Regions from separate parts of the Ewingella sp. C233 genome, predicted to be linked through region 3. Evidence: predicted binding sites of a transcription regulator. Region 3 holds the regulator's gene; each other region holds the start of a gene.

Region 1 (2,271 bases), on a different contig from region 3:
GCTTGGCACGCAAATGGATGAACTCGACAAACTCGACACGATGGGCAACGACACCAAACAAATTAACGGTGATAAGTTGAATGCGCTGGTGGGGGTAGACTGGACGGCCGCGATTTCTCAATACAGCCTGCAACAGGTTGCCTTACAGGCCTCGTATAAAACCTTTACCAGTATGCAGGGCCTGTCACTCTTCCAGATGAATTCGTAACCCCTCCATCTTGATCTGCCTTTTCCGACGGGGCTGAGAAGCCCCGATCTGCCAAGATTTTCTGAGCATACTTAAACCGGGTGTACTCAGTTTTGTATGTCACCCTGTTTGCTAAGAGCGGGGTGGCATACGTTTTTTGAAACCAATCATAAACCTGCGTACCGCCATAACCCTGCTGATTTACCCAAAGACGGTCAATAACACCGGGAAGAGGAAGGGTGCCAGCAACGAAGTAATGATCCCGCAGATGACCAGCGCCAGCGAACTGAACGCACCTTCCTGGAAGTCCACCTCGGCGCAGCGGGCGGTGCCCAGTGCGTGTGAGGCCGTTCCCATCGCCAGGCCGCGTGAAGCTTTTGTCGTGATCTTCAGAATATTCAAAATGGTGTGACCGAACACCGCGCCCAAAATCCCGACGAAAATAACGCAGACCGCGCTGATGGCAGGAATACCGTTAATCGACTGTGCTGTTGCCATCGCGATAGGCGTGGTGACAGATTTCGGCAGCACCGATGCGGCAATTTCAGGCGTGGCGCCCATCCATAAGGCAATCGCAGTACCAGTGACCATCGCGACTACGCTGCCGATGAAGCAGACACTGATAATGGACTTCCAACGGGCGCGGATCTGATGCAATTGCTCATACAGCGGGAAGGCCAGCGCGACCACCGCCGGTTGCAGCAGGTCATTGAGGATCTTGCTGCCAGCAAAGTAGCGGGCATAAGGAATATTTGTGACCAGCAGCAGCGGGATGATGATAACCATCGACATCAGCAGCGGATTTAATAAAGGTAGTTTGAGCTTTACTGCCAGTTTGCGCGTAGCGAAAAAGACCAGCAGCGTTAAAGGCAGGGACCACAGAATATCGATCATGGTTTCTCCTCCGCTTCGCCAGTGACCGGGGGTTCCCGGTGGATAAAGTGAGAACAATAGGCGGTTACCAGCAGTACAATCAGTGTACTGATTAGGCACGAAACAACCAGTGGTCCAAACTGTGCGCGCAGCATATCGTAGTAGGTCATCACGCCAACGCCGATGGGGACGAATAGCAGCGCCATGTAACGGATCAGCACATTACAGCCCGGTTTTACCCAGCGGTAAGGCAAAATTTGGGTGCAGAGCAGGGTGAACAGGATCAACATACCGATAATACTGCCGGGAATAGTCAGCGGCAGCAGAGATGAAATACCGATACCTGCATACAGACAGAGGTATATCAAAATAAATGCCCGAATATATTGTAAAAACAGGGTTATTACGTTGCGCATGGCCTTCATTCCAATAAGGTGACGCATTCATCATACAATTAAACTGTGATCTGTGCCACAAAGCAGAGTATGAAATTAATGAATGAAGTGTATGCCATTTTGGAACGAGGAACGTGGGGTAATTAGGACATTTATGATGGATTTATCTGGCAGGGTCTGGCGACAGTCAGGCCAGACCCCGTGATAATTCAACTCATTAAAGGCAAGAGCTGCGAATACAACTGACTGAAAACTTTACGGCGGGCCTGGTAAGCGTGATGTTTGTCCGCGTCTGGTACGTGGATCTGTTCCAGAGGCAGGGCGGGAAGTAACTCCTCCCGTGATTTTTGCGGATTCATGGCAATTTGTGCCAGCCGCGCAGCGCCTAGCGCCGGGCCGACATCCCCGCCGGTGCGGTATTCAAGTGTCTGCCCGCTGATGTCCGCCAGCATTTGCCGCCAGTAACTGCTGCGCGCGCCACCGCCAATCAGGGTGATGGAGTCCGGCTTCAGGCCGGTTGTGTGCAGTGCGTCCATGCCTTCCGCCAGAGCGAAACCGACGCCTTCCAGCACGGCGCGGCCAATATCCGCGGGCCCATGGTCATGGGTCAGGCCGAACAGCGTACCTTTTGCCTGTGGATTGTTGTGTGGCGTGCGTTCACCGGAGAGATAAGGCAGGAACCACACAGGTGTTTCGGCCGGTGCGGAGTGCTCAACCAGCTTAAGCAACTCACCCACCGATGCCGTGCCGGTCAGCCTTGCTGCCCAGTCCAGACAGGATGCCGCACTAAGTATGACGGACATCAGATGCCAGGTA
Region 2 (2,271 bases), on a different contig from region 3:
AGCTGATGCAGCAGGCCAAGCTGCTGTTCAAGATAATAACGGCTGAGCCAGGCCACAGCGGCACCCTGCGCCACATCAGTTTGTAAAATACGGTGTTGTGAACCGGCCTGCCCGACCTGCGCGTTCGCCACGTCCTCACGGGCATCGCGCTTGGCTGAATTAGGAAATTCCTGCATCAGGCCGATTTTCTCCATGGTCATCGACTCTTCGGTCAGTGAATTCGCCATGGGGCCGGAGACCGGGAAGTTGTCGAGCCCGGCAATGAGTTTAGGGTCAGGTAATGCGCCAGCGGGAATAGCCGCCGCCTGTGCAGAATGAATACCCGTCTGGCTGGCGGATAACTCGGGAGATTGTTGCAACGCGCTGCTGACCGCATAGCTGAAGGTCAGCGGCGCGGCATGGGCGAGTGAAGGTATTCCTGCGAGCAAAAGCTGCACAGGAAAAAAGAACGATTTAAAGGACATCGTATTGATTCCATGAAAGTAACGGCACGCCAAAAGGCATACCTTATTCCGCCAGCCACAGGCTGAACGGCGTTAGCTATCGATAAGAATCAGATGAACCGTGGAGGGCGCCACTGGCCTTCAAGGGCCGGAGAAAACGGAGTTTCAGGTGTCGGTAACGCGTTGTCGTGATAAGGGGAAGATAACGTCAGGGGAACGAAAGAGGTCAAAATTGTGCTGAGATTACAGTTGGCGCCAAACTTACAGCTTTGCCCGCCTTGCTGCTTGCCTTTCGACGACATGTCACTTTTTTGCGTCATGCAGTCATCAGGGGAGTCGGCCATCGTCGACATACCCGGCATCGCTGCCTGCTCGCTGGTGGTCATTTCCGTCATCGCGGAACACTGCGCAATCAAATTCACCGACGCCAGCCCTAAAGAAGGCAGCGTGATGCTAAGAATGAGCAGGATCAACAGACGGATTTTTTTCATGGCCGGCAGTGTAATGCAAAGCCGCGAAATTAACATCCGGTCAAAATTAACAAAAAGTTACCGATGTGAGGAGGTCCGCCTGAAAAACAACCATCCCAACAGGCGATCTCCTTGCGCCGTTGTGGCATAATGCGCGCCAAATCACATTCCTAATTAAGAGCGAGCGTTGTGTTAAGTACTTACAACATCACCATGCAATTCGGCAGCAAGCCGTTATTCGAAAATATTAACGTGAAATTTGGCGGCGGTAACCGTTACGGTTTGATCGGCGCTAACGGTTGCGGCAAATCCACTTTCATGAAGATCCTCGGTGGCGATTTAGTGCCGTCCGGCGGTAACGTGGTACTCGACCCGAACGAGCGTCTGGGCAAACTACGCCAGGATCAGTTCGCCTTCGAACAGTTCACCGTGCTCGACACCGTGATCATGGGCCATAACGAACTGTGGGCCGTAAAAGAAGAGCGCGACCGCATTTACGCGATGGCGGAAATGAGCGAAGCAGACGGCTATAAAGTGGCCGATCTGGAAGTCGAATACGGCGAAATGGACGGCTACAGTGCGGAATCACGCGCGGGCGAACTGCTGCTCGGCGTTGGCATTCCCGTAGAACAACACTACGGCCTGATGAGCGAAATCGCACCGGGCTTTAAACTGCGCGTATTGCTGGCGCAGGCGCTGTTCTCTGATCCGGAAATTCTGCTGCTTGACGAACCAACGAACAACCTGGACATCGATACTATTCGCTGGCTGGAGCAGGTGCTGAACGAACGTAACAGCACCATGATCATCATTTCGCATGACCGTCACTTCCTGAACATGGTCTGTACGCACATGGCGGATCTGGACTACGGCGAGCTGCGCGTGTATCCGGGCAACTATGACGAATACATGACGGCGGCCACGCAGGCCCGTGAACTTCTGAGCGCCAATAACGCCAAGAAAAAAGCGCAGATTGCTGAACTGCAATCCTTCGTTAGCCGCTTTAGCGCCAACGCTTCCAAATCTAAACAGGCGACCTCCCGTGCCCGTCAGATTGACAAAATTCAGCTCGACGAAATCAAAGCGTCCAGCCGTCAGAACCCATACATGCGTTTTGAGCAGGACAAAAAACTGTTCCGTAATGCGCTGGAAGTTGAAAAAATCACCAAAGGTTTTGATAACGGTCCGCTGTTTAAAAACCTTGGCCTGATGCTGGAAGTCGGTGAGAAAATTGCCATTCTGGGCGCCAACGGTATCGGTAAAACCACCTTACTGAAAACGCTGGTGGGTGAGCATGAGCCAGAAAGCGGTTCGGTGAAATGGTCTGAAAACGCCAAAATCGGTTACTACGCGCAGGA
Region 3 (2,271 bases):
CGACTTTGTCGGACAAGTTCTTGCCAGTCACAATAAAGTGCAGGTTGATGTGCGTGAACAGACGCGGCGCTTCTTCACGGCGTTCGGACGTCAGCTTCACTTCGCAGTTCTGCACATCGTTGCGGCCTTTTTGCAAAATAGAGACGACGTCGATAGCGCTGCAACCGCCTGCCGACATCAGCAACATTTCCATCGGACTTGGGGCTTTATCGCCCGCATTGCCGTCCATCAAAATCTGGTGACCTGACGCAGATTCACCCAAAAACGTCAGTCCTTCAACCCATTTTACCCGTGCCTGCATGTGCCTTACTCCTGGTATAAATATTCAGCCAAATTTATCTCAGACTACCCTTTTAGGCAAAAACCGGCAACGTAACCCGATCCCCATCATGCTGAAGCGAGACAACAGAAGACACCCGCGCAAACCTGTGCTACAAACGAAGCCGATACACACTTTTCAGTAAATTGCGGTGATGGGTTTGTGGTTTTCACATGAAACCACGGTGCTAACAACAATAATAACGCTGTTTCACTCCGACTCCCGCTTGCAGCATTACTGGACAGTTCTTATGCTAAAAGGGCGCGTACTTTTTAAGACGCCGTACAGGGAACTCTGAGCCCTGTGATTTTGGGCAGCGATAACAACAGAGGATAATAGCTAATGGTTCTCGGCAAGCCACAAACAGACCCTACTCTCGAATGGTTCCTGTCTCACTGTCATATACATAAGTATCCTTCCAAAAGTACGCTGATTCACCAAGGTGAAAAAGCCGAAACGCTTTACTACATCGTGAAAGGGTCGGTTGCCGTCCTGATTAAAGATGAAGAAGGCAAAGAGATGATACTTTCCTACCTGAACCAAGGTGACTTCATCGGCGAGCTGGGACTCTTCGAAGAAGGGCAGGAACGTAGTGCATGGGTTCGTGCTAAATCTGCCTGTGAAGTGGCTGAAATTTCTTATAAAAAATTCCGCCAGTTGATTCAGGTTAATCCGGACATTCTGATGCGCCTTTCCGCTCAGATGGCGACACGCTTGCAAGTGACTTCAGAGAAAGTGGGTAACCTCGCCTTCCTCGACGTGACGGGCCGTATCGCGCAAACCTTGCTGAATCTGGCAAAACAACCGGATGCGATGACCCATCCGGATGGTATGCAGATCAAAATCACCCGTCAGGAAATTGGTCAAATCGTCGGTTGTTCACGCGAGACGGTGGGTCGCATTCTCAAAATGCTGGAAGATCAGAGCCTGATCTCCGCACACGGTAAAACGATTGTCGTTTACGGCACCCGTTAATTCCCTGAAAAACGGCGCGGCAGGCAACTGTCGCGCCGTTTTTATTGGGAAATAGGGATACAACACAGTGATAGCGCGGCTGAAGAAGCAACGCATGACGTTATGGCGTCGTTTTTTTTACCATCCCGAAGTCAACTATGCCCTGCGCCAGACGCTGGTGCTGTCTATTCCTGTGGCGATTGGCTGGATGCTCGGTCAGTTGCAAATGGGACTCTTATTTTCTCTGGTCCCCGCCTGCTGCAATATCTCCGGCCTTGATACCCCGCATAAGCGCTTTTTCAAACGCCTGATCGTGGGGGGCTCTCTCTTTGCTTTCAGCAGCCTGATGCTGCAACTGATGCTGGTGAACTGGCACGTTCCGCTCCCGCTTATCATGCTGTCGTTCGCGCTGGTGCTTGGCGTGACGGGTGAAATCAGCCCGCTGCACGCCCGTTTGCTGCCCGGTGCACTGGTCGCCACCATCTTCACACTCAGCATGGCAGGCGTGGTGCCTGTCTGGCATGCGCCCCTGTTGTATATCGTCGGTACCGCCTGGTACGGGCTGTTTAACTGGGCGTGGTTCCGGCTGTCAGAAGAGCAGCCGATGCGCGAAAGCCTCAGCCAGCTCTATCTGCAACTGGCGGATTATTTCGAAGCTAAATATAGCCTGCTGACCCAGCACACCGATCCCGAAACCGCGCTGCCGCCGCTGCTTAAGCGCCAGCAGCAGGTCATCGATCTGATCGCCCTGCTCTATCAACAACTGCACATGTTGCCCAATAACGGCCACCATCATCAGCACAAACGGCTATTCCAGCGTTTTCAGGTCGCACTGGATTTACAAGAGCACATTACCGTCAGCCTGCATCTGCCAGAAGAAGTCCAAAAACTGGTGGAAGAGAGCCACGCCGAAGCCGTGATCCGCCGTAACGCCCAGGTGATTGCCGCCCGTCTGCGGGTAATTGCCGACGACATTCTTTATCACCGGCGTTCTGAAC

What was found. The regulator CRP, encoded in region 3, controls carbon source genes, mostly activating them, when cyclic AMP is high. The targets are predictions, from matches to a motif close to ATGTGANNNNNNTCACAT.
Region 1: ACZRKO_RS05390 (CidA/LrgA family protein) is a predicted target of CRP. The motif match lies at 1,520-1,537, and genes of this name have one in related genera.
Region 2: ACZRKO_RS03075 (ABC-F family ATPase) is a predicted target of CRP. The motif match lies at 1,064-1,081, and genes of this name have one in related genera.

What each region holds. Positions count from the first base shown of each region.
Region 1 is NZ_JBUZRI010000001.1:1,173,374-1,175,644, forward strand. It holds gene flgL (flagellar hook-associated protein FlgL) at 1-208, shown strand, start outside; gene ACZRKO_RS05385 (CidB/LrgB family autolysis modulator) at 389-1,081, opposite strand; gene ACZRKO_RS05390 (CidA/LrgA family protein) at 1,078-1,476, opposite strand; gene xylB (xylulokinase) at 1,665-2,271, opposite strand, start outside.
Region 2 is NZ_JBUZRI010000001.1:653,322-655,592, forward strand. It holds gene ACZRKO_RS03065 (TolC family protein) at 1-464, opposite strand, end outside; gene ACZRKO_RS03070 (hypothetical protein) at 554-934, opposite strand; gene ACZRKO_RS03075 (ABC-F family ATPase) at 1,103-2,271, shown strand, end outside.
Region 3 is NZ_JBUZRI010000004.1:23,083-25,353, forward strand. It holds gene ACZRKO_RS17735 (OsmC family protein) at 1-301, opposite strand, end outside; gene crp (cAMP-activated global transcriptional regulator CRP) at 662-1,294, shown strand; gene ACZRKO_RS17745 (YccS/YhfK family putative transporter) at 1,389-2,271, shown strand, end outside.